Regions from separate parts of the Staphylococcus sp. TCBT05 genome, predicted to be linked through region 1. Evidence: riboswitches for the same ligand, from Rfam matches in the RefSeq annotation. Region 1 holds a riboswitch; each other region holds the start of a gene.

Region 1 (8,281 bases):
CGGCAGGAACTATTTTTTCTTCTTTTCATTTATTGAAATAATTACTGGTAATAACCCACAACAAATAACTATTACTAATATCAGTCCAACATTCATAAGTACGTACCTCATTTGTATCTCTTATTATTAACACTTAATATATGATTTTAAATAGCGATATAGTATCATTAATCGCCCTTTAATATTAATGTATACACTTTAATTTATATTTAAACATTTACTGAGGAGTCACATTTCTTCCTTAACTATTTATAGTTATTTGAGAGACATTATTTAAACTCTTTAATATAAAAAATCCCCCACTAACCATTACGGCTAGAGAGGGATGGACTATATTCAATATTATTTTGCTGGTACTACTGCACCATCATATTTTTTATTAATGTAGTCTTTGATTTCTTTAGAATGTAATACTTCCATTAATGCTTTGATTTTCTTATCGTCTTTGTGTCCTTCTTTAACTGCGATTAAGTTAGCATATGGATTATCTTTTGCTTTCTCAACAACAATTGAATCTTTTTGTGGACTTAATTTTTGATCGATAGCAAAGTTTGAGTTAATAATTACAGCATCTGCTTTTTGGTTTTGATAGATCTTAGGTAAGTATTCTGCAGATTGTTTGTTGTTAAATTTAATATCTTTTTTGTTTTCAGTGATATCTTTAAATGTTGCGTCTTCAGGTTTTACACCTTTTTTCAATTTGATTAAGCCTTCATCAACGAAGAATTTTAAGAATCTACCTTCTTCAGCTGGGTTGTTTGATACGTAAACTGTTGCACCTTTTGGTAAGTCTTTTAAGCTTTTATATTTTTTAGAATATACAGCCATTGGCTCTAAGTGTACGTTACCAGCAGATTCAATTTTATAACCTTTGTCTTTTTTATCTGTTTTTAAATATGGTGTATGTTGGAAGAAGTTTGCATCCAATTCACCTTTATTTAATAATTTATTTGGCGTAGTGTAGTCGTTAATTGTTTTAATCTTTAAGTTATAACCTTTGTCTTTAAGTAATGGTTTAGCCTTTTCCAAAATTTCTGCATGTGGCGCTGGTGATGCTCCAACTGTAATGGTCTTATCTTTCCCGCCGCCATTACCACAAGCTGCTAAAACAAGTGCAAGAACTAAAACCGAAGCAAAACTAAATAATTTTTTCATATCGTTAAGTCTCCTTTTAATTTTATCTCTTATCTATCTTATTTGTAGCCCAATCACCAATAAATTGAATGATAAAGACAATAATAAGTATTAAAATAGTTGAAACTAAAATGACATCATTTTGGTTTCGGGTAAATCCAGTTAAATATGCCAAGTTACCTAACCCACCTGCACCAATAACTCCGGCAATTGCCGTTGAACCAACTAATGCTATGGCAGTAACCGTAATACCTGAGATTAATGCTGGCATTGCTTCAGGTATTAATACCTTTTTAACTACAGTCCAAGTATTTGCACCCATTGACCATGCTGCCTCGATAACACCTTTATCGATTTCTTTAAATGCAATTTCGACTAATCGTGCATAGAATGGTGCAGCACCGATAATTAGTGCTGGTAAAGCACCAGTAGGACCACTAATTGTTCCAAGTACTAAGCTTGTAAAAGGAATTAATAGTAATATCAAGATAATGAATGGTATCGCTCTGAACAAGTTAACAATGAACGATACAATATTATAAAATATTCTAGCTGCCTTCGAATCACTTTTAGCAGATAAGAATAATAACACACCTAAAATTAAACCAAAGATAAATGCAAATATCGTAGAAACAATTGTCATATACAATGTCTCGTATGTTGCAATCCAAACCTCACTCCATTGAACATTTGGCATTGTAATCATTTCTTGGAGTATGTCACTAAATGAATTACCCATGCTTTAACACCTCCAATGAAACATGTTGCGCTTCTAAATCATTTTTGAACTTTTCGAACTTTTCTGAATCTAATGATGGTAAATGTAATACCAAGAATCCGATGGAACCGTCTTTAGAATGTTTGATATTCGCTTCCAATATGTTCACATCAATATCATGTGTTTTTGTAATATATGAAATAAGTGGTTCAGTCGTATTATTACCTGTAAAGTTCAAACGTACGATATACGAATTATCATCAATATGTACTAAATCAGTAATAGACTCATCAAAATCATCATTTAAATCATCTTTGACAAAACGTTTTGTCACATCGTGTTGTGGGTTTTCAAAGACAGATGTTACTGCACCTTGTTCAATGACTCGGCCATTTTCCATCACGGCTACTTCATCACATATGCGTCTAATAACTTGCATTTCGTGTGTAATGATCACAATTGTTAAATTACGTTGTTCCTTGATTTTCAACAGCAAATCTAAGATTTCATCCGTTGTTTGTGGGTCAAGGGCACTCGTTGCTTCATCACATAGTAATACATTCGGCTCATTAGCCAATGCTCTTGCAATACCGACACGTTGTTTCTGACCACCAGATAGTTCTGACGGATAAGCGTCCTCTCTACCTTTCAATCCTACTAGCTCCACTAGTTCTAGTGCACGTTGTTTCGCTTCTGATCTTGAAACACCTGCAATTTCTAATGGAAACGTAATATTATTTAAAACCGTTCTTGACCATAGTAAGTTAAAATGTTGAAATATCATGCTCACTTTTTGACGTTTTTTACGTAATTCTGATTTTGATAGTTTCCCTATAGTATCGCCATCAATGATAACGTCTCCTGAAGTAGGCTGTTCGAGATTATTTAAGAGTCTGATTAAAGTACTCTTTCCTGCACCAGAAAAACCAACTACCCCAAAGATTGAGCCTGATTGAATGCTTAAATCAACATGATCTACAGCAAGTACGTCTTGTTTCTTAGTTTTGTACCTTTTCACTATTTGATTTAACTCAATCATCATAGTTGCCTCCTTGTATTGCTCTATCAATTAAAAAATGCTTTCCCTTGTTCACCGAAGAATAGAGAAAGCATTTGCCGCTTCTCTCATCTCCAAAAGTCCAACAAGACTTTTTGTGAATTGGCACCATTTCTGTTACAGACGGTTGCCGGGCTTCGTAGGGCACATCCCTCCACCTCTCGTGATAAGAGTTTCATTTATTTAATTATCAATAATCCTACCATCGCACTAGAGATTCGTCAATAACTATTTTAAATTTTCTAATAAATAAGGTACCGACTGAAATGCGTAAATACGCTTTATCTCTTGGCCTTTTGACATGACTATTAGTACGGGTACAGATTGAATTTCGTGCTTTTGGCTATATTCTGGATAAAAATTCAAATCCACTTTCGTAATTGGTAATTGTAAGATTTCATTAGCGATGTCTAACATTCGTTCAGATATTTTACATGTTCCACACGTAGGTGTATAGCCAAACACCAGTGATTTCTCTTTATCATCGTGTTCATGTATATCGACACGCGTTTCTTTTGCTACGTTCATGTTAATAAACTAACCCTTTCAGCTATATAATCTATTTGAGCCTTTGCCATGCTCTCTTCATCCTTTACTTTAAATCCATTTTTTTCTAGAACTCGTGAGAGATATGGCTTTGGACATTTTGCAACTTCACAATATTGTTTATCAATTCTAATATGATGACTTTCACTTAAATAACGTTTAAACCATTTACGGATTTTTTCACCTTCATTATCTGAATCAACAAGTATATGCACTTGTTTTCCATATAATGATTCAATCATTGCATCTAATTTATCAACGCCCATTGTACCATTCGTACAAATAATTTCAATTGGCTGATCTATAACTTGCTTTACCCTCTTCTTGTCGGACTTCCCCTCGACAATGATTACTTGGTTTAGTATCGTCATGATATCCACCCTCTAAATGTTGATAGTTATTCTCTTCTATTAAGTTTTTCACATTAGTTAATAAGCATAAACATTATTTACATTTTTATCATGTAACCTTTGCACACTCTAGATAAATTTGACTATATCTTAATTGTTCATATATAGTTATTGCATCTATTTTATGCATTACCACAGCATATAACATCTTCTTTTTATATTGTTAAAGATTATTCATCCGCTTAATATAATTTGCACTATTTTTACATATAAAATAAAACTCCCAGATTCAAAGGATCAAGGAGTTTCAGTCATGTTTATTCACCAATCATTTCAGAATATTGTTCTGCTGATAATAAATCTTCTAATTGGCTTTCATCACTTAATTCAATTTTAATCATCCATGCTTTTTCATATGGTGATTCATTTACAAACTCAGGGCTATCCTCTAACTCATCATTTGAGCTAAGTACTTTACCTGAAAGTGGTGCATATAATTCAGAAACAGTTTTTACAGATTCAACACTACCAAAAGTGTCGCCTTCATTAATTTCATCATCAACTTCTGGTAATTCAACGAATACGATATCTCCTAATTCGTTTTGAGCGTATTCAGTAATACCAATTGTTGCTGTATTTCCTTCAACTTTTACCCATTCATGTTCTTTAGAATATTTTAATTCGTTTGGTACTGCCACGAGTATCCCCTCCTAAATGTTATTACATATTCATGATGCCATATGAAAGGTATTAGGGCAACTATAAAGTGGGATAACATTGCACCTTCAACCGTTTTTCGCTCATTTTTATAAAGCGTTTTCATTTTTTGTAAACTTATTATGCTTTACTTGATTGCCATGACTAATATTGTCTTATAACCAAACTTGTTTATATTCGTCTTCTTTAAAGCCAACAGTCACTTTATCACCAGATACAGCAAGTGGTCGTTTAACTAGCATACCGTTTGAAGCTAGTAAATCTAGTTTTTCATCATCTGTTAAATCATTTATCTTATCTTTGAGACCTAACTCTCTGTATTTTGCGCCATGCGTATTGAAAAGTTTATTAATTTCAATATCTGTTCCAGCTAAAATTTCTTTAAATTCACTCTTAGTAGGTGTGTGTTGTACAATATCAATTGGTTCAAAGCTAACGCCATAGTCTTTTAAGAATTTTGCTGCTTTTTTACATGTTGTACAATTAGGATACTGGTAAAATTTTATCATTATTCTGTACCTCCTATGTCTAGTTATCACTAATATATCAAATTTATTCATAAAACGCTCTAATTATTAAGCTAATTTTTTTTATTAGAATTATAATTTCGCTATAATAGTATTACTAATCTATCAAAAAGGAGAATTAATTATGCAACCTATTAATACAACTGATCAATTTAAAGAGACAATTCAAAGTGATCAACCAGTCATTGTTAAATTCGAAGCAGGCTGGTGCCCTGATTGTAAAGCTATGGATATGTGGATTGATCCAATAACTGAAAAATATAATGATTACCAATGGTTTACAGTTAACAGAGATGAATTAGAAGATGTAGCTGCAGACAATGAAGTGATGGGAATTCCAAGTCTACTCGTATTTAAAGATGGAAATAAATTAGCACACTTACATTCTGCAAATGCTAAATCACCAGAACAAGTTGAATCTTTCTTAGCAGAAACATTTAAATAATAAATTAAGGAGTGAGACTAAAATCTATTGATATAGACTTCTTGGTCTCACTCCTTTTTTAATGGGCTAAAACTTTTCAATTATATTTTCAGTATGTCGTGGTCTATAATTCATTTTATCTTCTAAGTCAGTTAAATATAAAAATCCTAGTAAACGTTCGTTTTCTTTAATATTAAATAGAGCTTGGACTTCTTTGTCAAAAATATAAGACGGCGTCTTCCAACATGTACCTATTCCTGCTTCATGCAACAATAGCATCAAATTTTGTACATAAGCACCAAACGCCAAATGATCTTCTAAACCTTCTAATTGATGAGGGTCTTCCTTTAAAATCAAGACCAACATACCACCTAAATTAGTAACGACTTGATAGTGATCTTCTTGCTTTTTCGGTTTATCATGAAACGCAATTTGAGTTAGTTGTTTACTCATATTTCCCAATCTATCTTTAGCAACGTGAATCACTCTCCACGGTTCCCTGTGTCCATGGTTAGGTGCATCAGCAGCCTTTTTAATCGCATCATATAATGCATCTTCATCTATAGTCATATCTCTCTTAAAGATTTTTACACTTCTACGTTGTGAAATAGCCTCTTGCAGTTCCATAGTTATATCGCCCTTTCTCTATTGATAACTATTATCAATTATAATGTAGAATGACGATATTTTCAAATTACTCATATAGATTCAACTGTGCTCTCAATGTTTCAACATGAATTTGACCAGGTGCTTTCGGTGTATCCAAACAACCATAAGAAACTACTCCACCAAATACACCTTGCGCAGTCCTTGAAACAATACCTAATTTAGACATTGATATGCCAATCACTTTTTCTGATACTGTATCAGCGGTTTCAGAAACCACTTCTAACAAGCGTAGCACATCCATCTTGTCATGTGGCATCACAGCAACCTTGATATAGCTTGGTGACAATTGGTGCATTTTAAAATATAAATGCTTTAATTCTTCTATAGGCGGCGTTTGTTTGAAATCATGATATGACAATACAGTTTCCACACCTTGTGACTCCACATCATTTACAAGTGCTATGAATAAATCTCTGTTAACAGACTTGTCAAATTCAATATCTAGTAAATCAACACCATTGACATTGCTAATATTGAATAACAATTGTCTATAATTATCATCTTCAAGTGTTCCTGCACCACCTTGTGATTGCGTTCTATAGGTCACCAATAATCGCTTATTGATATTCAACTCTTTTATTGACTCAATAGTTTGCTCCAATAATTCATTATTGTACGCTTGCCACTGATCTATGCGCAATTCAATAATTTCAAATGAGTCACTATACAATTTTAATTGTTGTAGTGTTTCTTCAGTTATTTTATTTTCTGGAGCTATCGTCACAGCAATATCGACTTTTGTCATTATATGTACTCCCTTTATAAGATAATTAAAATTATTGTATAACAAATTTTGAAAATAACACAATGCCAAGTTATTATTTTCAGCAGAATCAGCAATACATAACACATTTACTGCGCTATTCATTTCATACCACGATAAAGTTATTTATTACAACTAGTCCCGTTACATAACCTGAGTCATTTCTGCCTATAATACACTCCAATTTGATGGTATATGCATATTGCATCAACCATATTAAAATTTATTTTATAATGAAAACGAATTCCTATGGTTTAAATTTTATACAATGGGTAGACATAAGAATAAAGACCTAAAGGAGGTATTTTAAATGGCAGTAAAATATGAAACGAAAGCAACAAATACAGGTGGACGTAATGGACACGTTCAAACTGATGACAAAGCAATTGACGTAGCGGTAATTCCACCAGCTCAAGCTGATGCTGAAAAGGGTACAAATCCTGAACAATTATTCGCAGCAGGTTATGCGTCATGCTTTAATGGTGCATTTGATTTAATTTTAAAACAAAATAAAGTTCGTGGTGCAGAACCAGAAGTAACTTTAACAGTCCGTTTAGAAGACGATCCTGAAGCAGAAAGTCCAAAATTAAGCGTCTCAATAGATGCAAAAGTGAAAGATGTATTATCACAAGAAGATGCTGAAAAGTATTTACAAGATGCACACGACTTTTGCCCATATTCAAAAGCAACACGTGGCAATATTGATGTAGATTTAAGTGTTGAAGTAGTAAAATAAGCACTTAATATAAAATCAAAAGCGTCTAAGAAACAAATTTCTTGGACAACGATAAGAAGGCAATTTCTATTGAAATCATATAGAAATTGCCTTTTTAATATTCATTTAGAATGATAAGACATCGTTCCATGATGATGTTTGAATTCATTTGTTTTATTGTCAGAGATTATTTCAATGATTGTATTAACATAGCATGACATATCATTTAAAGAAATATGTATTGAAATTGCCATTGGCAGCATAAGTTGAAAAATGTCATAATCTTTATATTTAAGACACCTCGTTAAATTAACTTAGTAGTGATTATCAAATTATATGAAAAGGCCTTATTTTATTAAGTATATTTTAACGTGAATTTTTTATTAAATCGACGTATTTTGGCGAGACTCCTGTGGGAACAGGACAAGCTGAAGACTACAGGCTGAAGCTGTCCCCTAGGAAAGCGAGCCTATAATTTATAATATTGAACATAAAACAGTAGATAAGAAAAATGGATATTTCATGATTTACATTCTTATAAAAGTTTAACATTTGTATTTCAATATAAAACATTATTTTTTGCAGTATGTTGGCGAGACTCCTGTGGGAACAGGACAAGCTGAAGACTACAGGCTGAAGCTGTCCCCTAGGAAAGCGAGCC
Region 2 (8,281 bases), on a different contig from region 1:
TGAAATCGCGCAAAAGAAACGTAATAAAGAAGATGCAGATGATGCCATTGCTGCAATGCGTAAATTAGGTGATGAAATTAAGGTATTGGATGATACTTTAAACCAAGTTGATCAAGAATTAAATGATAAATTGTCACGCATTCCAAATGTAATTCAAGATGATGTACCTGAAGGTGCTTCAGATGAGGATAATGTTGAACTTAAACGTTGGGGAACACCTCGTGAATTTGACTTTGATGCAAAAGCACATTGGGATTTAGTAGAAGATTTAAAAATGGTTAACTTTGAACGTGCTGCAAAAGTATCAGGTGCACGTTTCGTATTTTTAACAGGTGAAGGTGCGCAACTAGAACGTGCGTTAATGAACTATATGGTCACAAAGCATACAACACAACATGGTTATACTGAAATGATGGTACCACAATTAGTAAATGCTGATTCAATGTATGGTACAGGTCAATTGCCTAAATTTGAAGAAGATTTATTTAAAGTTGAAAAGGAAGGTCTATACACAATTCCAACTGCGGAAGTACCATTAACGAACTACTACCGTAATGAAATTATTGCTCCAGATGAATTACCAGCGAAATTTACTGCACAGTCAGCATGTTACCGTAGTGAAGCAGGATCAGCAGGTAGAGACACACGTGGTCTAATTCGTTTGCATCAATTTGATAAAGTTGAAATGGTTCGCTTTGAAAAGCCAGAAGATTCATTTGATGCATTAGAGGAAATGACAACACATGCTGAAGCAATTCTCGAAGAATTAGGCTTACCATATCGTCGTGTAATCTTATGTACTGGAGACATTGGCTTTGGTTCAAGTAAGACATTTGATTTAGAAGTATGGTTACCAAGCTATAATGATTATAAAGAAATCAGTTCTTGTTCAAACATTACTGACTTCCAAGCAAGACGTGCGAATATTAGATTTAAACGAGATAAAAATGCTAAGCCAGAATTAGTACACACGTTAAATGGTAGTGGTTTAGCAGTAGGTAGAACCTTTGCTGCTATTGTCGAAAACTATCAAAATGAAGATGGTTCAGTAACTGTTCCAGAAGCTCTTGTTCCTTATATGGGTGGCAAGACTGTAATTAGACCAGTTAAATAATTAAAATGAAATAATAAATGAAGCGTCGGAGATGTACAGTTCTCTGACAAATGAAAAGGCAATTTCTTTTGAGATTGCCTTTTTATTTATCATGATTTATACAAATTGCGTTTTTTCAGTATGGTGATTTAGCAATAAGACATATCTACCTAACTATTAATTAGGTGAACCATATTAATACAAAATATTGAACAAATTTTTAGTCTAGTTAATTTTTAAAATACAGGAAGCAAGTAACTATCAAATTATCATAAGAGGGTAGGGGAGGTGTAACGATATAAAAAAGGTTAAAAATCAAATTAATAGTAGCGTTGTTAAACCTTTTTCTGCCAGGTGGTCTAAATTAATCTGAGTCTATAAAATAATTTAAAATTGCTGTAATAGCAACGTTTTTAGACTGTAGTTTGTCTTACGTAACACATACCGAAGTCTAAAAGATATGGTTGTTTTTAAATGTTTGTAATAGAATGTGAATATCAAAATACATCAACAAGGGGTGAGATGATGAAAGAACATATCACATTTAAACAAGGCGTTAAAGAATGTATCCCCACTTTGTTAGGCTATGCTGGTGTTGGATTATCATTTGGAATTGTCGCTGTAGCCTCTGGCTTTAGTATTCTTGAAATTATATTATTGTGCTTAGTGATTTACGCTGGTGCTGCTCAATTTATAATTTGTACATTAGTCATCTCAGGGACACCCATAACGGCTATTGTGCTTACAGCATTCATAGTTAACTCGAGAATGTTTTTATTAAGCATGACATTAGCCCCGAATTATAAAGATTATGGATTGTTAAATCGGTTAGGGCTTTCTTCGCTTATAACTGATGAGACATTTGGTGTAGCTATCACGCCACATTTAAAAGGTGAGAAGATAAATGATCGTTGGCTACACGGTTTAAATATTACAGCGTATTTATTTTGGACAGTGTCATCTGTTGCAGGTGCTATATTTGGCAAATACATACAACATCCGGATGCTTTAGGATTAGATTTTGCAATCACAGCAATGTTTATCTTTCTAGCGGTTTCTCAATTTGAAGCGGTAAAGCGCTCGCATATTAGAATTTACTTTGTCTTAATTATCTGTGTTGTGGCTATGATGTTATTGTTCAGTTTATTTATGCCGTCATACTTGGCGATTATTTTAGCTTCAGTTGTTGCGGCAATGCTTGGGGTGGTGATGGATAAATGACGATTTCTCTACATATGCTTATTATCATTTTGTTGTGTGGGTTAGTTACATGGTTAACAAGGGTTATCCCTTTTATATTAATCACGAAAATACAGTTGTCTGAAAAGGTCGTCAAATGGCTCTCATTTATTCCAATTACACTATTCACGGCATTAATTATAGATGGCGTTATAGAGCAACATGACAATGGACTTGGCTACACATTAAATTTCCCGTTTATTATAACGATGGTACCTACAATCTTAATTGCAGTTATCACACGTAGTCTAACCTTTACAATTATTGGAGGCATTTTAATAATGGCACTCTTAAGATGGCTATTTTAAATAATTCATTGATGTAAGAGTTAATATCCGTTAGAATGACAATAATTAGAAAATTATGACATCTTTTATATGAGATGCATATAAATAAAATAAAATCTTATTTCGAGAAGCAGAGGGACTTGGCCCGTTGAAGCTTCAGCAACCGGCTATATAAGATGTAGTACGGTGCTAATACCAACGAGATACTCGAATGATAAGTATAGTTAAACTTCTTACTTATTTTTAGAGTGAGAAGTTTTTTTATTTAAGTAGGAGGTAAAAAATGACAAATTATACGGTTGATACATTAGAATTGGGACCATTTACGACTGAATCTGGTGAAACGATAGCAAATTTGAAGTTACGCTATGAGCATGTGGGTTTTCAAGGGCAACCGCTTGTAGTAGTTTGCCATGCATTAACAGGCAATCATCTGACATATGGTACGAATGAAGATCCTGGATGGTGGCGTGAAATTATTGATGGTGGATACATGCCAATTCATGATTATCAGTTCTTAACATTTAATGTTATTGGTAGTCCATATGGTTCAAGTTCTGCACTCAATGATGTAGATTTTCCTAAACAATTAACGTTGAGAGATATTGTCAAAGCTATTGAACTAGGTATCGAAACACTAGGGTATCGAAAGATTAATATATTAATCGGTGGCTCTTTAGGTGGCATGCAGGCGATGGAACTTTTGTATAACCGTAAATTTGAAGTAGAGAAAGCAGTAATCCTAGCTGCTACTGATCGAACGTCATCTTATAGTCGTGCATTCAATGAAATCGCAAGACAGGCTATTCTGCTTGATAACAAAGAAGGAATGAGTATCGCAAGACAGTTAGGATTCTTAACCTATCGTTCATCAAAAAGTTATGACAAACGTTTCACACCTGATCAAGTAGTTGCGTATCAGAAACACCAAGGCGATAAATTTAAACAACATTTCGCGTCTGAGTGTTACTTAACACTGCTCGACGTCTTAGATAGCCATGATTTAGATAGAGGAAGAGATGACGTGGATGCTGTGTTTGGCTCACTTGATACAAAGGTCATGACAATGGGTTTCACCGATGATTTACTCTACCCAGACGATTTAGTTAAGGCAGTAGGAGAACGCTTTAAATACCATAAACATTTCTTTGTTCCTGATAATGTTGGGCACGATGGTTTCTTGCTTAATTTTAATGATTGGGCACCTAATTTATATCATTTCTTAAACTTATCTAAATTTAAACGTAAATAATATTGAGGTTATTGAATATTTATTGAAATATGGGCAGTGCATAATGACATCTGACTCGTTGTGAGTTGTTATTAGGCATTGCCCTTTTTGATTTTAAAAAAGTTGAAATAATAGATTCGAGAAGTATGGAATTTAGAAGGCAAAAGCAATGATGGAATAGTCATTAATCCATGTAATCAGTAATCTAGTTTGATAGAGACGATTTCTGAATTTGCAGTAAATCAAAGGGGATGTTAAACGATGTTATCAGATCATTAATTCTTCTATATAAAATGGGTCGGTAAAATTGTGTAAAAGATTTAAATTGGTTAAAATGGTAGTTATAGTCAAAAATAGTATAGGAGTGGCGAACTTGTTTTCAAAAATATATCCTAAAGCAACTATTCTTAGCATAATTGCTTTCATAGTAGTAGCTTTAGCTTTACATATATTACCACCGCTAGGACTGGTACTCGCATTATTTGCTACGATACCAGGTATCATCTTATGGCACAAATCAAACGAGTCGTTTGGCTTAGCAGCGGTTATATCGGTTGTCTTAACAACATTATTAGGTAATATATTTGTGCTAAGTATATTGGTCCTCATTATTTTCTTGAGCTTTATCGTAGGCCAATTGTTAAAAGAACGTACGTCAAAAGAACGTATTTTATATGTTACAACTACATTTATGAGTATCGTTTCACTTATCGCGATTATGTTATTACAGACTTTTGATAAATTACCAAAAGCCTCTGCAATCATCAATCCAGTGAAACAACAAATGCATCAACTTATAACAGAGTCGGCAGTCTCCGGAGATTCTAAAATGATTCTTGAAGAAGGTTTCCGCCAATTTGCAGTACAATTACCGAGTTATATTGTGATTGCAGTTTTTCTACTTATATTGATTAATCTTATTATTACATTTCCAATCTTACGTAAATTCAAAGTTGCTACACCAATATTCAAACCATTATATGCATGGCAGATGAAACGCTCGATATTAGTCATCTATATTATTGTGCTGTTTTGTGTTATGTTTGCTACCCAATCGGGTACTTTTCAAAGTGTCGTATTAAACTTTGAAATTGTGTTATCATTATGTATGTATATTCAAGGGTTGAGTGTTATTCACTTTTTTGGAAAAGCAAAATCAATGCCGCTTGCACTTACGATTATTTTAATGGTGATTGGGACAATATTAACGCCATTTACACATATCGTGGGACTCATTGGATTGGTAGATTTATGCTTTAACCTGAAAAGCATCATTAAAAAATGATTTGGGGTGGAAAAATGAACCGTCAATCCACTAAAAAAGCGTTGATTTTACCATTTATTATTTTGGCACTCACAGCAATCGCACTCGTTGTTGTTTGGTTTATCTTTAACCAATTAGTCGCAGGAATTGCGACCGTTGTTTTAGTGTTTGTCATCATAGCGACAGCCTGGATGGTAAGACAAGCTTTTCGGAAATTAGACTATTACGTCAATAATCTCAGTGGACATATTTCTGCAGGTAACAATATTGCTATTAAGACGTTACCTATCGGTATGATTATCTTAGATGAAAATGAAAACATAGAGTGGATGAACCAGTTTATGTCGGATCGTTTGAGTCGTAATGTGATTTCGGATCCAGTTAATGAAGTATATCCAAATATTTTAAAGCAATTAGAAAAAACACAAGAAGTAGAAATTGAAGAGAATGAATACCACTATCGTGTGCGTTATTCAGAAAGTGAACATGTATTGTATTTCTTCGATATAACTGAAGAAGTACAGACAAATGATTTATATGAAGAATCTAAACCAATTATCGCGACATTGTTCTTAGATAACTACGATGAAATTACACAGAACATGAATGATACACAGCGTTCTGAAATCAACTCGATGGTGACACGTGTAATCAGTAGATGGGCAGAGGAACATGATGTTTACTTTAAACGTTATAGTTCAGACCAATTTGTCGCTTATTTAAATCAACGTATTTTAAAGGAAATTGAAGATGCTAACTTTAGCATTTTAGGACAGCTCCGTGAGAAGAGTGTGGGTTATCGTGCTCAACTGACATTGAGTATTGGTGTCGGTGAAGGCTCTGAAAATCTTATCGACTTAGGTGAACTATCGCAATCCGGCTTAGATTTAGCACTTGGCCGTGGTGGTGACCAAGTTGCAATTAAAAATATGAACGGTAATGTACGTTTCTACGGTGGTAAGACTGACCCAATGGAAAAACGTACGCGTGTTAGAGCTCGAGTTATCTCACATGCCTTGAAAGATATCTTAATGGAAGGTGACAAAGTAATTATCATGGGTCATACACGACCTGATTTAGATGCAATCGGTGGTGCAATTGGTGTGTCACGCTTTGCAATGATGAATAACTTAGATGCCTACATAGTATTGAATGAATCGGATATCGATCCAACCTTACGACGTGTAATGGAAGCGGTCAATGAAAAGTCTGAACTTAAAGAGCGATTTATTACTTCTGATGAAGCATGGGATATCATGACCTCTAAGACAACGCTTGTTGTAGTCGATACACATAAACCAGAGATGGTACTCGATGAAAACATTCTAAACAAGGCCAATCGTAAAGTGGTTATTGATCACCATAGACGTGGTGAAAGCTTTATCTCTAGTCCGTTACTAGTGTATATGGAACCATATGCAAGTTCTACAGCAGAGTTAGTGACAGAATTATTAGAATATCAACCAACTGAGCAACGTTTAACACGTCTCGAATCGACAATTATGTTTGCCGGTATCATCGTTGACACACGTAACTTTACGTTGCGTACAGGTTCTAGAACCTTTGATGCAGCAAGTTATTTAAGAGCGCATGGTGCGGATACAATTCTGACACAGCATTTCTTGAAAGATGATATCGACACATATATTAATAGAACTGAATTGATTCAAACAGTTAAGTTACAAGACAATGGTGTTGCCATCGCACATGGTTCGGAAGATAAAATTTATCATCCCGTCACGGTTGCACAAGCTGCCGATGAGCTGTTAAGTTTAGATGGCGTAGATGCTTCTTATGTAGTAGCCAAACGTGAAGATGACGTCGTCGGTATGTCTGCCCGTTCTTTAGGCGCAGTTAACGTTCAATTAACGATGGAAGCCTTAGGTGGTGGCGGTCACTTAACAAACGCTGCAACACAAATTAAAGGTGTAACTGTAGAAGAAGCAATCGATCAACTTCAAGAAGCAATAACAGAACAAATGAGTAGGAGTGAGAATACATGAAAGTAATATTCACACAAGACGTTAAAGGTAAAGGTAAAAAAGGCGAAGTTAAAGAAGTACCAGTAGGCTACGCAAATAACTTCTTATTGAAGAAAAATTACGCAATTGAAGCAACACCAGGAAACTTAAAACAATTAGAACAAAAGAATAAAGCAGCAGAAGCTGAACGCCAACAAGAAATTGAAGACGCTAAAAAGCTAAAAGAACAATTAACTGAACTCGAAGTTAAAGTATCAGCTAAAACAGGTGAAGGTGGTAAATTGTTCGGTTCTGTAAGTACAAAGCAAATCGCACAAGCCTTACTAGACCAACACAATATCAAAATTGATAAACGTAAAATGGATCTACCAAGCGGTATCCACGCATTAGGTTATACCAACGTACCTGTGAAGCTAGACAAAGAAGTAGAAGGTACAATTCGTGTGCACACAGTTGAACAATAATAACGAATTGAAATATGAGGTGTAATCGTAATGGATGGAATGTATGAACAAAATCAAATGCCGCACAGCAATGAGGCTGAACAGTCTGTATTAGGTGCCATTATCATAGATCCAGAATTGATTAACACAACTCAGGAAGTCTTACTTCCTGAGTCATTTTATAGAGGCGCACATCAACACATCTTTAGAGCGATGATGAACCTCAACGAAGATAATAAAGATATAGATGTCGTAACAATCATGGATCAATTGTCACAAGAAGGGCGATTGAATGAAGCGGGTGGTCCGCAGTATCTTGCCGAGCTATCCAATAGCGTTCCGACCACTCGAAACATACAATACTATACAGAAATTGTGTTTAAGCATGCTACTAAACGAAAGTTAATACAAACAGCAGATAGTATTGCGAATGATGGTTATAATGACGAACTTGAATTAGATGCAATTTTAAATGATGCAGAAAGAAGAATCTTAGAACTATCATCTTCACGTGAAAGTGATGGCTTTAAAGATATACGTGACGTACTTGGTGAAGTATATGAAAATGCTGAAGTATTAGATCAAAACAGTGGTCAAACACCTGGTGTCCCGACAGGTTATCGTGACCTAGACCAGATGACTGCAGGGTTTAATCGCAGTGATTTAATTATTTTAGCGGCACGTCCATCAGTAGGTAAGACTGCCTTCGCACTGAATATCGCGCAGAAAGTTGCGACACATG
Region 3 (8,281 bases), on a different contig from region 1:
TAAGTATTTAGAGACACGCGCTAAAGCACAGACAACAAATGCATTAAGTCAATTAGTCAACTTACAAGCTAAAGAAGCACGAATCATCAGAGATAACACAACAATCATGGTTCCATTAAACGAAGTCAAAGTTGGCGATTATTTAGTTATCAAGCCAGGAGAAAAGATACCCGTTGACGGTACAATAATTAAAGGAACAACATCAATAGATGAATCTATGCTGACTGGTGAATCAATTCCAATTGAAAAGAATGTGAATGATACTGTCATAGGTGCAACGATGAATAAACATGGTTCCATTACTATTGAAGCAACAAAAATCGGCAAGGATACGGCTTTATCGAATATTATTCAAACTGTAGAAGCTGCCCAAAGTTCTAAAGCTCCTATCCAACGACTCGCAGATATTATATCTGGTTACTTTGTACCAATTGTTGTAGCCATTGCTTTACTCACATTTATTTTCTGGATTACACTTGTACAACCTGGTGAATTTGAACCTGCGCTCGTTGCTGCTATTGCAGTATTAGTCATCGCCTGCCCCTGTGCATTAGGTCTTGCTACTCCTACTTCTATAATGGTAGGAACTGGTAAAGCTGCTGAACATGGCATCTTATTTAAAGGCGGAGAGCATATTGAACGAACACATGAAATTGATACTGTAGTCTTAGATAAAACTGGGACAATTACAAATGGTCAACCAGTAGTCACTGCATTCAATGGTAATAGCGAGACGCTACAATTACTTGCATCTGCAGAAAATGGATCCGAACATCCATTAGCCGATGCTATAGTGAAACATGCTGTTAATAACGATATTAAATTGTTAGAGCCTGAACACTTCACTTCTATACCTGGCAGAGGTATTTCAGCTATTATTCATAATCGTCATATCTTAGCAGGTAATCAACAATTAATGACAGAATATAATATTGATACAACTGAGCAAATAGAACAATTACAACGCTACGAGACAGCTGGTCATACTGCTATGTTTGTAGCTGTCGATAATCAAATTAATGGCATAATTGCCGTTGCAGATACTGTGAAATCAAATGCACGAGAAGCAATTCAAGCATTGCATGATTTAGGCATCAACGTCGTCATGTTAACAGGCGACAATGAACGTACAGCTCATGCTATTGCTAAACAAGTAAATATAGATACCGTTATTGCGGAAGTATTACCGGAAGAAAAGGCAGCAAAAATTGCAGAAATTCAACAAACAAATCAGCATAAAGTAGCTATGGTAGGAGATGGTGTAAATGATGCACCTGCTCTAGTACAAGCAGATATAGGTATTGCAATAGGTACAGGTACCGAAGTTGCTATTGAAGCAGCAGATGTTACTATCCTGGGAGGCAATTTATTGTTAATACCTAAAGCCATAAAGGCAAGTAAATATACTATCCGTAATATCCGTCAAAACCTATTTTGGGCATTGGGTTATAATGTAGCAGGCATTCCTATTGCTGCATTAGGCTTATTAGCTCCTTGGATTGCTGGCGCAGCAATGGCATTAAGTTCAGTCAGTGTAGTAACAAATGCTTTACGTTTAAAAAGAATGAAACTATAGTTAACCCTATATAAAAATTTATAAGGAGGTGAATGTTATGGCTAAAGAAATCATTGCAGTAGAAGGTATGAGTTGTAATCATTGTAAACAAGCTGTTGAAGGAGCACTAACAAATCTAGATGGTGTTACAACTGCTGAAGTAAATCTTGAAGCTGGAAATGTCACAGTCGATTACGATCAAACACAAGTTACAACAGTTAACATGAAAGAGGCTATTGAAGATCAAGGATATGATGTAAAATAGCACAATCATAGAGGCTCATATCATCAAAGTGCGTTGATGATATGAGCCTCTATTTTGTTATAATCAATTTACACGTAATGATGTATCTCCTGTTTGTAATACCTCAATAGTTGCATCTAAAGCATCAACTATTAAATTTTCAACAGCAGCATCCGTATAGAAAGCAATATGCGGAGATAAAATAACATCTTTACGTTCAATAAGTGAACGTAATAATTCATCTTCTAATGTGACACCACGTTGATCACTAGGAAATAGACCCTTTTCAGCCTCATATGTATCTAATGCTGCACCCTTTATAATACCTTTATCAATAGCTTCAATTAAGGCACGGGTATTCACAATCGACCCACGAGCGCAATTTATAAATACTGAACCTTCTTTAAAACTATTAAATAATGATTCATCAAATAAATAATGATTTTCATCACTTGCTGGCACGTGCACCGTAACAATATCAGCTACTTCCACTATTTCTTTAATTGTATCTTTATAACTCACGATAGATTGTAATTGTTCATTTTTCACAATATCATACGCAATTACCTTAGCACCAAAACCATTTGCAAATATTTTCGCAACTACACTACCAATACGTCCTGTACCAATCACTGCTACTGTTAAATCCTTAATAGAGCGCGATAAGATGGCAGGTTGCCAGCGAAAATCTTGTTCTGCGGTCTTTTGCTGTATATCATTAAAGTTTCTCACCAAATTTAATGCTTGGGACACAGTATACTCTGCAATTGACTCAGGTGAATATGAAGGTACGTTTGAAATGATTAAATTATACTTATTCGCCAATTCAAAATCATAACAATCATACCCCGCACTTCTTTGGGCAATTTGTTTTATTCCAAACTCATTCATTTTTTTGTAAACCACTTCGGGCAGAGGGATTTGTTGTGATACAGACACGCCATCAAAGCCTCGGACACTATCTACCGTGGATTCAGTCAATAATTGACTATCTAAATCTACAGATACTTTATGTTGTGCTGACCACGCTTCAATATAAGGAATATCTTCCTCTCTTACACCAAACAATTTAATTTTTGTCATCGCAGACACTTCCTTCTTTATGATATAAAGCACTTAATGATTGTAAACGATTAGCTGCTTCTAATAGTTGTGCATCATTCAATGCTAGTGAAATTCTGACATAATTACGCCCATGCTCGCCAAATGGGATGCCAGGAGCTACTAAAATAGATTGCTCCTCTAATAAATACTTAACAAATTGCTCACCATCATAACCTTCCGGAGTAGCTAACCATAAAAATATACCACCCTTCATTGGTTCAAATGGAATGTGTTTTTCAGCCAATTTTGCTTCAAAAAGATCTCTCCTGCGTTTAAAGGTAGCACTTTGTTCCTCTAAAAATGTATCATAATGATTTAAAGCGTATGTTGCAGCATCTTGTAACGCACCAAACATGCCTGCATGTGTGTGTGTTTGGAATTTTTTGAGCGCCTGAATCACCTCTTTATTACCTACTGCAAAACCAACTCTAAATCCTGACATATTATAGCCCTTAGATAGTGAAAATATTTCAATCGCTACATCTTTGGCTTGTGGTGATTGCAATATACTCGGGTTTTTATGATCAAAACCAAAGGCACTATATGCAAAATCATGAACAATTTTAGTTTTTGTCCCCTTAAAACGCTTTATAGCTTCATCAAATACATTTTGTGTCGCAACTGATCCCGTAGGATTATTTGGATAAGTTAAATATATCAATTTAGTATTATCTAAGACTGACTGTGCCACCTTATCCCATTCAGGTAAATAATCCGGAGAATTCAATACCAGTGGTACCGGAATTGCATCAGCCAATTTTACGCCAGCTAAATAATCTGTATATCCTGGGTCAGGCAACAACACATTTTCTCCTGGATTAACAATACACTGCGGTAAATTAACTAAACCATTTTTTGTTCCATATAAAATACATACTTCATCTTCTTTATCTAACGCTACTTGATATTGACGTTGATAAAAATCAACTATCGCTTGTTTAAAGGTATCTTTTCCATGAAATGCACCATATTTTTGGTTCTCTGGTATATGTATTGCTTTACTAAAACAATCTAAAATGCCCTTAGGTGTTTCTCCATCAGGTATACCCACCGCCATATTAATTAATGGTAAGGGGCCATGTTCTACTTTTTGTCCCATTGTCTTTCCAAAATAGCTGTCAGGTATCTGAGATAATCTTTCTGACATTACCATAAAACTGCCCTCCTTAAATAAAAAACTATATACCGAAGTTCAGCGGCATATAGTCATATCATATGTCACCTATCTCTCAAGACAAATATTGCTTGTTGGATTTAGCACAGTACGTCAATCACGTCTGTTGCTGAAGTATCATCGGGCCAATTCCCTCAACTTCTCTAGATAAGTTGCTTCATATTAAATTACTAATTATTTTATCAGAATATTCAAACTTGTCAATGTAAAAAAAGAACGACTCTAAAGAGTCGCTCTATATATAGTGTTGAATCATTTAATTATTTAATTAAATCTTACCACCAGTTATTAGCTGAACGGAAAGCTAATGCAGCTTCGATTGAACCATAACGTTCTTTAGCATAGTTGATCATACCTTGAGTTTGAGTAGCAACTGAACCAGTTCCCCAAGATTCTTTAGTTTGACCTAAACCTCTGTATCCTAATTCGTTAACAGCATTTGGGTTACCGCTTGACTCAGGTAATACGATAGTATTCCACATAGCTTCAGTACCACCAGCAGCTAAGAATTGAGCTTTAACTGATCCACCAGTTGAAGCAGCTTGTGTTTTTGCAGCTTCGTATGCTTTAGTTGCAGTGCTTGTTTGAGCAGTTTGAACGTTTGAGTTTGAAGAAGCTTTAGGAGCTTCAACTGCTTGAACTTCTACATTGCTTGATTGTTGTTGTGAACTTACTTCGTTAGATGATTTTTCGTTAGTGTTTGTAGATGCTTGTGCACTTACATCTTGTTGAGCTGAGTTTGATGAAACGTTTGTAGATGCACTTTGTGAACCTGCAACGTCATAGCTCCAAGACCATGATTGACCATCTGAATCAAATTTATATTCGAATCCGCCTAATACGAAGTCATAGTGGTAAGCACCAGCGTGTAATGGTTTTTCGTTTAATTCTGAAGCGTTGTTTTGAGCTAATTCTGCTAAGTGTGCTTTGTCGATGTTTTGCTCAGAAGCGTGCGCTTGATTTTGATCTGCTTGAGTTGCGTATCCAGTTACACCTAATGCTACTGCTAAAGATGATGCTAAAATTGTTTTCTTCATAATAAAAAAATCCTCCAAATTTAATTCTTTTCTAAAAGTAAATTATATTTTCGTTAATAAAATTATCGTATCTGCTAATATTGTTTAAAATTTATGTCTAATTTTTTGACCACAAATAATATACCATAAATTTCTCGTTTTTATATTACATGTATATAACAAAACTTTACAAAAGCAAGCTCATTATGTAACATTGCAATCTTTTTGTTTTGTTTTGTTACGCATAAACTATCAAAGATAACGCTAACATTTAATGTAAAATGTTGTTATAACAGTGTAACTTACTACTTTTTTCACATTAAGACTATTTTCTGAATTATTACAAGTATCCTTTCTGTAATACTTTTGTAATAATATAAACCGTTAAAAAATATATTTATTGGGGCAAAACTTGTAATTTTTGTTTTTTCTGAAAATTCAATCGCTAACTATCTATTACTTTCATGACGGTATTCAACTTTAATTTTACCGAAAAAATCGTCTACAGGTTTTATTACTCCTGTAGACGACTCAATTAATTGTTAACTTTATTAAGCTGTATTTTAAATTATTTTCATTATGCTAAGAATTTAAAAATATCTCGATCATATAATTTCAATACTTTCATATAGAAGGTATTAATAATATAACCAATTGTAAATGGCACTACAAAAAATGCAATAAATACCATCAACAGGCTCAATAGTGGTGAATGTTCCATAAACCTAAATGCACTAATTGGACCGACTAGTCCAATAATACCAAATCCAGCAGATTCTTTAGTACCGCCAATGCCGATAAGTGCTCCGGCAAAACCTGTGACTAAAGCAGTAGTAAAAATAGGCAATAATATGATAGGATGACGCACCATATTAGGAATCATCATTTTAACGCCACCTAAAAATATAGTAATCGGCACACCTGCTCTATTGATCTTAACAGTTCCAGCAACAAGTACTGCTTCACATGCCACTATTCCAAGTGAAGCTGAACCAGCAGCTAAACCACTAATACCTATTGCTAATGCAGTTGCAACGGTTGATATAGGTGAAATAATAATAAAACTAAATACAAGTGCGATTAACATAGACATTAAAATAGGTTGCAGTTCTGTAAATGAATTCACCAAATTCCCTATACCTGTGGTAATCATTTTCACATAAGGTAACAATAAAACACCTACCAAACTTGCAATAACTCCAACAAAAGTTGGTAATATGATTAACGTGAGACTACCAAAACGCTCACCAATCACTAATATAATAAACACTGCAATAGCTGCAGTTATCATCGTGTTAATTAAATCACCTACACCCATTAATACCCATGTACCTGATTTAAATTGCGCAACACCACTACCAATAAATGCCGAACTTGCTACTACGGCTGTCGCTAAAGGTGATAATTTAAATCGCATTGCTATTAATGCACCTACCAAGATTGGTACTGTAAATTGTATACTTTCAATAATTTGCAATAACGTTTGAAAGATGGGATATTTCGGTGCAAAAACCTTAAATAATTCTCCTAAAATTGCATTCGGTATCAGTCCGGCCACAATTGCGATTGCCACGCCTGATAATACATTATTAATAAACTGTTTTGGACTTACCTTGATCATAGAAGTTCCTCCTTAGTTGTAGTAGGTACTTAATATATCATATTTTCCAAATTTTCAGAATATTAATTTTTGTTTTAGTCATTTAATTTTGCATTATCTATAAATTCCATCATATTTTGAAAACGATACGCTAAATCTACTTCATGTTACTGCATGAATGCTTCAGTCAATACAAGCCCTTGGCGATCGTTTTCGTAAAACTCTAATTTATAAAGTGTATTTCCATTTGGAAGGTATTGCTCAAACTGTTCCCAAATCCAAAACGCAATATTTTCTGCAGTCGTATTCATAGCTGGTAATGTGTCATTTAATAACTGATTTGCTAAAAAAGGTTTAATGTGTTCATCATATAATTTGTCTACAACATTAAAATCTAATGCCAACCCATAATCATCAATAGGTGATAATATCTCTACATTAAAACGATATAGCTTATTTTTTAAATCTTTATGCAATGTTTCAGAAAAATAAATTCTATTATCACACTGAAATTGGAAACTATTTCTGATTAACACATTATTCGTTCTATATTGATACGTTTTCGGTGGCTGCACATGATCAAACTTATTCATCATAAAACCTCCTGTTTTTCTTTATTTTACCCTTTTTCTAAAAAATAACTTCAAACTACGATGTTTTTAATTTACAGCTATTGGCAATGATGAAAGTGAAAATCAACAAGTAACTGGATTACGCATATTAGTAGATCGTGTATGGCCAAGAGGCATCTCTAAAGAACAAGCTAAGATCGACCATTGGTTAAAGGATATTGGACCTTCTACAGAGTTAAGAAAATGGTTCGATCACGATGCAGAAAAATTCACAGAGTTCAAATCGAAATACCAACAAGAATTAACTGATAATGACGACCAAGCTAAAGCATTTAAACAATTAAAACAATGGGTTGATGAAAGTGATAAACCGGTCGTCTTGTTATTCGGCGCCAAAGATACTCAACATAATCAAGCCGTTGTACTTCAATCTTTATTGAGCTAATACGCTTCAAGGCATTATCTTAGCATATATATTCACAATCCTATCGGTAGCGTATACTACATTACAATACAACCCATTCAGTCGGTTACAATTCATACAAACTCTTTTCGCCGTTAGGTAATTTATCTATGAAAGATTTGGGGTCTATTGCAAATTGATTGCCCACCCCATCTTTCATTCTTTGAAAATGAAGATGCGAACCTGTCGTTTGCTCACCAGTATTACCAGAGAGCGCAATGGTGTCACCTGCATTCACACGTTCACCTTTCGCTACTTTAAATGTATTCAAATGCATATACCATTGATGATATCTACCATTATCTTCTTGAATTTGTATGACTTTTCCACCTAATTTATTATTAAAGGTTCTCGTCACAACGCCATCGGTCACTGCTTTAACTGGTGTATCTTCAGGTAAATCGTAGTCAATGCCATAATGTTTACCATCGAAATCACTATATTGATATTCACCAAAAGTTTCTGTTTCTCTACTACGATTAAATAGTGCTTCAAAGTCATTATTTGACTCTTCTGGTTCATGACTTTGATTAGTATATAATTTAGTCACGGT
Region 4 (8,281 bases), 920 kb from region 1:
TGATGATGTATTTTCAAATCAAAAACTTCAAATTAAATTTATCTACGCTACAATTAATTACACGGAATTTATTATTTTTTGTTATCTACATATATTACGAACCAAATTTAAATATAAAAAAAAGAGCTAATCAACAATGGATTAGCTCTCTTTTATTTGAGAATGGATGATTTAAGTCCCAACCACTCTATTCATTTCAGAAAATTGATTACGTTACTTTAGCAAAGATATTAATTAAAAGATTCAATTTCATCCATAATGCGTTGTAAATCTTCGACAGTGTATTGAATTCGACCATGGAAGACAAACTTATTAAAGAATTCATCCAATTGTTCTGGACCAACAAGCACTTTAGAATTTGAACTTTGTGCATAGTTTGTGATTGTAACAGCACCTTCATTCTTCGGATTAAAGTACAAGATAGTCGTCGGTGTGAATTTCAAGTTCAATTCTGTTTGAATATCGCCTGCTAACTTTTCAATATCATTAATATGCTCAGTATAATTTACAAAATTCAATGATTTCTTATCATCATTTTGATCTAATACTAATGTTTGAGCCTTTTGCTTATCAAGATCTAATGTATCGAAGACTTGCTCAATCATTGGTTGATCTTTGAATTGATTTGCACTGATGCCATTATAGACATGACCTTTTAACAATTGGGAATCGATTATATATAACCCTGTACGTGTTAATACTAAATGACTGATATGTTGCACATCACTAAATTCATTTCGTGGTAAAAAGATATTGGCCATAATATGCATATCTTCAGGTCTAATTCGCTTTTCATTTACTAAGCGTTCCCGAATACCAATCAATCTCATATCTGTTACATACTCACTATGATTTTTTGAGAAAAGTTTCAGTGCATCAATTTCTCTATCTTTAGTATTGACTGTCGCATCATATTCTTCTTTTTGTTTTGTAACAGTCTTTTTATTTTCGATTCTTTCTTTTTCTAATTCTTCTTCGTGTGCTTCTTTTAACTTTTGTTCTTTAGATTGATATTGTTCTTCAATCTTTTTCTGTGCTTTCTTCTTACTGTTTAAAGCAGCAATAAATAAAATCAAACAAATAATTGCTACGATAATTGCCACGATTAAACCAATTTCTAAAGGTCCCAATGAGTTCATAACAATAACGCTCCTTTATGTGATCAGTAACTTTATTATAATGGAAATCATCTGTTTATTCGAGTGTAAACTATACACTTAAGGCAATTTATTATGCTTGTACAGAATCTTTCAATAAGTTGACTTTATCAAGTTTCTCCCATGGTAACAACACATCCGTACGACCAAAATGACCATATGCTGCAGTTTGTTTATAAATAGGATGTTTTAAATCTAACATTTTTATAATTCCTGCCGGTCTTAAATCAAAGTGAGTTCTAACCGCTTCAACTAACACACTTTCATTCACTTTTCCTGTACCAAATGTATCGATTGATATAGAAACTGGCTCTGCAACACCAATTGCGTAAGCAAGTTGCACTTCACATTTATCAGCTAATCCTGCTGCAACAATGTTCTTAGCTACATAACGTGCTGCATATGCTGCTGAACGGTCAACTTTTGTAGGATCCTTACCACTAAAGCATCCACCACCATGGCGTGCATATCCGCCATACGTATCTACAATAATCTTACGACCTGTTAAGCCCGCATCTCCTTGAGGTCCACCAATTACAAATCGACCAGTAGGATTGATGTAGAATTTTGTTTGTTCATCTAGTAAATCTTTTTGAACTGTTGGATAAATAACATGCTCTTTAATATCATTTTGAATTTGTTCTAATTCAATATCTTCAGCATGTTGCGTAGAAACTACAATTGTGTCAATACGGCTTGGTTTATCATGTTCATCATATTCAACAGTTACTTGCACTTTACCATCTGGGCGAAGATAGTCTAATATGCCATCCTTCCTTACGTCTGATAAACGTTTAGATAATTGATGAGATAAGAAAATTGGCAATGGCATATAAGTATCTGTTTCATTTGTTGCATAGCCAAACATTAAGCCTTGGTCTCCGGCACCTGTCGCCTCTATTTCCGCCTCAGATAAATCATCGCGATATTCTAATGCGGTATCCACACCTTGAGCGATGTCAGGTGATTGTTCGTCTATCGCTGTTAATACTGCCATTGTTTGACTATCATAACCAAATTTAGCACGCGTATAGCCAATCTCTTTAATTGTCTCTCTTACTACCTTAGGAATATCAACATAAGTAGTTGTTGATATTTCACCTGAAATTAACGCCATACCAGTCGTAACTGTCGTTTCACAAGCTACACGTGCATTTGGGTCATCCTTTAATATTTCATCTAAAATCGCATCTGAAACTTGGTCGGCAATTTTATCTGGATGTCCTTCTGTTACAGATTCTGATGTGAATAATCTTCTATTGTAAGTCATAATTTGCTCCTTTAGTTTTAAATTACGAATATTCTCTATACTGTGAGCTCATTAAAAAAGGGCCTTTTCACTATATTAAATAGAGAGAAGGCCCTAATACGTCCATTCGCTCTTATCGTTCAGACGGTATTTGTCTGCAAACGGTTTGGCACCTTTCTTCGTATTAAGAAGAGGTTGCTGGGCTTCATTGGGTCCATGTCCCTCCGCCTCTCAGGATAAGAGAATCCGTTAATCACTATAGTACCGAAGTTAAGTAATAATGTCAATTTAACATTTATTAATATAAATTTTAAATTCCCTTTAAAATGATGTGTACTAATAAATCATATGTGTTATACTTTTTAATTGTAAAGGCTTACAATACAAATAACTTTGGAGGGATTGAGTATGGCTGTAGATACATACACATACACTAATAAAATCGAAAACATTTTGGGCAAAACGTCATCATTATTCCAACTTTCTACAACACAATTGTATAACAAGATTTTAAATAATGGTGAGGGTGAATTAACAGAACTTGGAGCAATTAATGCAAAGACTGGTAAATATACTGGACGTTCACCTAAAGACAAATTCATCGTGACAGAACCATCTTATAGAGATTCTATCGATTGGGGTAATATCAACCAACCTATCGAAGAGGAAACATTTTTAAAATTATATGACAAAGTTCTTGAATACCTAGATCAAAAGGACGAACTTTATGTCTTTAATGGTTATGCAGGTAGTGACGAAGAATCACAGTTAAAGTTAACAGTAATCAATGAACTTGCTTGGCATAATTTATTCGCCCAAAACATGTTTATACGTCCAAAATCTAAAGAAGAAGCACAAGAAATTAAAGCTAATTTCACAATCGTGTCAGCGCCACATTTTAAAGCTAATCCAGAAGTAGATGGTACAAATTCTGAAACATTTATCATTACTTCATTTAAACACAAAGTTATTTTAATCGGTGGTACTGAATATGCAGGTGAAATGAAAAAAGGTATTTTCTCTGTAATGAATTACCTGTTGCCGAAAGATAATATTATGAGTATGCATTGCTCTGCTAACGTCGGCGAAAAAGGCGATGTTGCACTATTCTTCGGTCTTTCAGGAACAGGTAAAACAACGTTATCCGCAGATCCTACACGTAAATTAATTGGTGATGATGAGCACGGATGGAATGACAACGGGATCTTCAATATTGAAGGTGGTTGTTATGCAAAAGCAATTAACCTTTCATATAAAAAGGAACCACAAATTTACGACGCTATCCAGTATGGAACAATTTTAGAAAACGTTGTCGTTGATGAAGACGGTGATGTAGATTTCGATGATAATAAATACACAGAGAATACACGTGCTGCATACCCTATCAATCATATTGATAACATTGTAACACCATCAAAAGCTGCACATCCTAATACAATTATATTCTTAACTGCAGATGCATTTGGTGTATTACCTCCAATTTCCAAATTATCTAAAGATCAAGCAATGTATCATTTCTTAAGTGGGTTCACTGCTAAATTAGCAGGTACTGAACGTGGCGTTACAGAACCTGAACCATCATTCTCAACATGCTTCGGCTCACCTTTCTTGCCATTAAATGCAAAGGTATATGCAGATTTACTCGGAGACCTAATCGATAAACATGATGTTGATGTCTATCTCGTAAACACTGGTTGGACTGGTGGTAAATATGGTGTTGGTAGAAGAATCAGCTTAAACTACACTAGACAAATGGTAAACCAAGCCATTACAGGTAAACTTAAAGATGCTGAATACATTAAAGATGATATGTTCGGATTAAATATTCCAATTCATGTCGAAGATGTACCTCAAACATTATTAAACCCAATTAACGCTTGGAGCAAATCAGATGAATACAAAGCGCAAGCTCAAGATTTAATCGACCGCTTCAAACGTAATTTTGAAAAGTTTGGTGAAGAAGTATCTGACCTAGCAAAAAATGGTGGATTTAAATAATACCAAAAAAGACCGTGTGCCTAACACACGGTCTTTTTTTATATAAATTAACAAAAATAAATATATTTTTAAACATTCAGGCTATTATATTCCAACTCATTTTAGAAGACGATTATATTAAATGTAGTGTTGCTGAATACAATTATTTTCAACATCCGTCATCCACTGCTTAACAGCGTTTAATGCATGTTTAATTGCAGGCGGTCTTGGTACATGACCTTCATCCATTTGATAAAATGTACGAAATGTCACGTTTCTTTCAGACAATTTACATTCTAAATGATATGCTTGATGTATACCTACTTGTTTATCCTTGCCACCATGCACAATGAAGATGGGCGGACACTCTGAGTTTATTGATGTCAATGCATCTCGCTTAGCATAAGCAGCATAATCTTTCTTTGGGTGACCAATCATTCTGCGTAACATTCCTCTTAAATCAACACGTTCTTCATACATTAAATGTATATTCGACACGCCACCCCAAATGATAAAGCTTGAAACTGGCAATGCTTGGAAAGTTAATAAACCTTGTAAGCCACCCCTAGAAAAACCAACCATATGTATTGGTGCATCAGGATACATGTCATGTAGTATTCGAACAGCAACGCATACATCATCCAAATCACCGCCATAAAATTCATCTTTACCTTCACTACCATTATTGCCACGATAATAAGGACCAAATACTAAAGTGTGCGCATCATAAAATTGCATCAAACGTCCTGTACGGACCATCCCTACCTGTCCTTTACCTCCGCGCAAATATATAACTATGCGTTTCACAGTACGTGTTGGTCGCATCATCAGTCCACGAACCTTTAAATTATCAACCAAGTACGTAACCTCTTCAAATATATGATCTAAACTCTCGACTGGCATGCGCTTATGATTTATAAAAGCCAATTTCCATCACTCTTTCTAAGCATTGTAAAATTGCTGCATCTTTTAATAAATAGCTCTTTTTGTTGCTCGGTACTTCTGAAACATCATTAAAGCATAAAGGACCATGCGTTTCATAATAATTTAACTGTTGCTCTAAGACATCTACGGTGACCATAAACACATCTTTAGTAAATCTTTTACCGCAAGTTCTTTCTACATAATATTGGGCAATATAATGAAATGTTTCTCCAACACCACCAGTTTCTTCAAACAATTCCCTTTTTGCAGCAACTAAACTGGTTTCCCCAGGTTCAACCTTGCCTCCCGGAAATTCAATACCTCTTACTTTATGTTGTGTGAATAATAATTTCCCTTGATAGTTCGGAATGATTAGAACGTGTTCACCGTCAGGAATATCTGAATCGTCTTTATACGTTAAATATACATTATCATTTTCTTTATCTTTAAACTTCACGCTCATCACTCTTCCTCTTTCTATGTTAAACTAACAATGCTATGATTTTAGTTGGAGGCTAATTATATGAAAAAAATTTTCCTTGGACTCATTTATATTTATCAACATTATATTTCACCCGTGACACCAGCAACGTGTAGATTCTATCCTACTTGTTCTGAATACACACGCGAAGCAATCGTTGTTTATGGTCCATTTAAAGGTACATGGCTAGGAATCAAACGCATACTGAAATGCCATCCACTGCATAAAGGCGGATTCGATCCAGTTCCGTTAAAGAAGAATAAGTCAACTAAAGATTAATATATACGTTTAAGTCTTGATGTCAGTACTATTGGAGGTTCAAATTGAATAGAACCTCCTTTTAATATGCCTGAATTTGCAACCACATCTTGCTCAAAGTAATATCCAGCTGGTGTAATATCACTTGGAAAATCTGCCCATTGAGCAACCATCGCTGTAAAATAGCGACTTAATCCATATTCATACATGCCACCTATAACCACTTTACCACCATATTGTTTAATAACATCAATTAATTCGATTACGCGATCAATACCACCTAACCTAAACGGTTTGACAATGATAACCTCGACATTATATCGATGTAATGCATCTATTATATTTGCTTTCGATGTCGCTTTTTCATCAATCGCTACAGTGGGAATCGTATTAGTGTCATATGCCATTAATTGGTCCAACGTTGCGAATGGTTCCTCCAAATAAAGAATGTCCGCTTCACTTAAAATCTGCAATTTATCTCGTTCATTATCCGTTAAACTTTCGTTAGCATCAATAGCTATCTGTAAATTAAATGGTAAAGCTTGAACCTTTTGAACATCATTCAATATATTATCAGACCATTTAAGTTTAACTCTTTGGGGCTCAGTCTCTCTCAATTGTAGTAAATTACTATCTGTTAAACCGCTCACAGTCGCACCATAAGGCACATTAAATTGTTCTAGTTTATAGAACATTTGATAAAACGCCATCACTAACATACTTCTTGTTGCAGGATAACCTTCCAATCCTTCCAAGGATGCTTGAACGGTTTGCATTGAATCAAAGGTCTGTCCTTGATAAGTTTTATACCAATATTTAACTTGAGATAAGACGTCTGATATTGTTTCATCATCATACCAGTTTGTTTCAAATGCATTGCACTCACCATAATACGCTTTACCATTACTCATCTTTAGACTCACAAATAATGATTTTCTATAGTCTAATTTGACTTTGGGTGTTATCACAGGATGTTTAAAATGTGTTTGATATTCAAATAGTTTCATCTCAATCAATTTCATAAGAAAACTCCTAGCTATGATTTAAATTGATTTCTTTGCAATTTGCCAGTAGATGTATATGGCAATGCTTGAACTCGTCTATATACTTTAGGTACTTTATATTTTGCTAAATGTTGTTCTAAGTAATCTTTTAAATCAAGTTCTTGAATCTCCTCTTGAGCCACATAATAAAGACATGGCACCTCGCCCCAAACATCATCTTTAATACCGATACATAATGCATCTTCTATTGTTGTATATTGTTTGGCAATTGATTCTATTTGATATGGATAAATATTTTCACCACCACTAATGATCAAATCCTTACGTCGATCATAAACCATTACATAACCTTCGCTATTAATTTCTGCAATGTCACCCGTTTTAAAATAGCCTTCTGAATCAAAGCTACCTGCAGTATTTTGCGGATATAAATACCCCTTCATCACATTACCACCTTTAATTAGTAGCTCACCATGACCATTATGATCTGGGTCTTTAATTTTCACTGCGACATTAGAGCTTGGCTTTCCAACAGTATCAAATCGCTCACTTAACATTTCAGGTGACGCTGTTAGAAATTGAGAACAAGTTTCTGTCATGCCAAATGAATTATATATTGGTAAATTATAAGCTAATGCCTCTTCAATTAATGCGCTAGATAATTTAGCACCACCTAATAAGATACGCTTGATATTAAACGGCTTGGTCAAACCACTATCCAATAGCCACTTCAACGTTTGTGGTACTAATGACACATGTGTAGGTCGTTCGTTCACAATAATATCAAGCATTTGCGCAGCATCAAATTTTTGTACAAGACGCACAGTAAAACCTGAAATCATCGCTCTTAATAGTACACTTAACCCTGATATATGATAGATTGGTAACACAGACAACCATTTCGTTTGTTCGTCAAACCCCAAACTTTCCTTGCAACTAAGTGCACTCGCAAAATGATTGGCAAATGTTTGTGGTACTGCTTTTTGAGGTCCAGTCGTACCAGAGGTAAACATAATAGAAGCAATACTTTCTAATGAAAAGTGAGGTACAATTTGTTGATCTGACATGTTAGACTCAAGCTCTGCTAACTGTATAATTTTAAAGTCCAATAATGACAATTCATGTGTCGCAATAATATATTTAACATTTATTGAAGACATTTGAGCCAACATTTCTTGTTGCGTTAATCTCGTATTCAACAATGCAACTTCAATACCAGCCGCCCAACAGG

Evidence for each region. Region 1 has a riboswitch for S-adenosylmethionine ahead of ACY191_RS11685 (methionine ABC transporter ATP-binding protein). Riboswitches for the same ligand answer to the same signal wherever they lie in the genome.
Region 2: another riboswitch for S-adenosylmethionine. It lies ahead of metX (homoserine O-acetyltransferase MetX); the one in region 1 lies ahead of ACY191_RS11685 (methionine ABC transporter ATP-binding protein).
Region 3: another riboswitch for S-adenosylmethionine. It lies ahead of ACY191_RS03545 (aminotransferase class I/II-fold pyridoxal phosphate-dependent enzyme); the one in region 1 lies ahead of ACY191_RS11685 (methionine ABC transporter ATP-binding protein).
Region 4: another riboswitch for S-adenosylmethionine. It lies ahead of metK (methionine adenosyltransferase); the one in region 1 lies ahead of ACY191_RS11685 (methionine ABC transporter ATP-binding protein).

What each region holds. Positions count from the first base shown of each region.
Region 1 is NZ_JBUQDQ010000038.1:975,361-983,641, forward strand. It holds gene ACY191_RS11675 (MetQ/NlpA family ABC transporter substrate-binding protein) at 343-1,155, opposite strand; gene ACY191_RS11680 (methionine ABC transporter permease) at 1,178-1,873, opposite strand; gene ACY191_RS11685 (methionine ABC transporter ATP-binding protein) at 1,866-2,891, opposite strand; SAM riboswitch class I at 2,975-3,082, opposite strand; gene ACY191_RS11690 (thioredoxin family protein) at 3,138-3,437, opposite strand; gene ACY191_RS11695 (toprim domain-containing protein) at 3,434-3,826, opposite strand; gene gcvH (glycine cleavage system protein GcvH) at 4,123-4,503, opposite strand; gene ACY191_RS11705 (arsenate reductase family protein) at 4,678-5,031, opposite strand; gene ACY191_RS11710 (thioredoxin family protein) at 5,174-5,494, shown strand; gene ACY191_RS11715 (nitroreductase family protein) at 5,561-6,100, opposite strand; gene aroD (type I 3-dehydroquinate dehydratase) at 6,168-6,887, opposite strand; gene ACY191_RS11725 (organic hydroperoxide resistance protein) at 7,216-7,641, shown strand.
Region 2 is NZ_JBUQDQ010000005.1:333,502-341,782, forward strand. It holds gene serS (serine--tRNA ligase) at 1-1,114, shown strand, start outside; gene ACY191_RS01475 (AzlC family ABC transporter permease) at 1,619-2,314, shown strand; gene ACY191_RS01480 (AzlD domain-containing protein) at 2,311-2,640, shown strand; SAM riboswitch class I at 2,735-2,840, shown strand; gene metX (homoserine O-acetyltransferase MetX) at 2,903-3,871, shown strand; gene ACY191_RS01490 (DUF2232 domain-containing protein) at 4,209-5,135, shown strand; gene ACY191_RS01495 (DHH family phosphoesterase) at 5,150-7,117, shown strand; gene rplI (50S ribosomal protein L9) at 7,114-7,560, shown strand; gene dnaB (replicative DNA helicase) at 7,591-8,281, shown strand, end outside.
Region 3 is NZ_JBUQDQ010000005.1:788,082-796,362, reverse strand. It holds gene ACY191_RS03560 (heavy metal translocating P-type ATPase) at 1-1,576, shown strand, start outside; gene copZ (copper chaperone CopZ) at 1,614-1,820, shown strand; gene ACY191_RS03550 (D-lactate dehydrogenase) at 1,884-2,882, opposite strand; gene ACY191_RS03545 (aminotransferase class I/II-fold pyridoxal phosphate-dependent enzyme) at 2,869-4,056, opposite strand; SAM riboswitch class I at 4,123-4,231, opposite strand; gene ACY191_RS03540 (aggregation-promoting factor C-terminal-like domain-containing protein) at 4,353-5,114, opposite strand; gene ACY191_RS03535 (PTS transporter subunit IIC) at 5,671-6,714, opposite strand; gene ACY191_RS03530 (6-pyruvoyl trahydropterin synthase family protein) at 6,861-7,286, opposite strand; gene ACY191_RS03525 (DUF488 domain-containing protein) at 7,366-7,710, shown strand; gene ACY191_RS03520 (M23 family metallopeptidase) at 7,796-8,281, opposite strand, start outside.
Region 4 is NZ_JBUQDQ010000038.1:55,777-64,057, reverse strand. It holds gene ACY191_RS07455 (NERD domain-containing protein) at 231-1,139, opposite strand; gene metK (methionine adenosyltransferase) at 1,231-2,427, opposite strand; SAM riboswitch class I at 2,537-2,649, opposite strand; gene pckA (phosphoenolpyruvate carboxykinase (ATP)) at 2,815-4,404, shown strand; gene ACY191_RS07440 (alpha/beta hydrolase family protein) at 4,522-5,310, opposite strand; gene ytkD (RNA deprotection pyrophosphohydrolase) at 5,291-5,770, opposite strand; gene yidD (membrane protein insertion efficiency factor YidD) at 5,831-6,067, shown strand; gene menC (o-succinylbenzoate synthase) at 6,064-7,068, opposite strand; gene menE (o-succinylbenzoate--CoA ligase) at 7,083-8,281, opposite strand, start outside.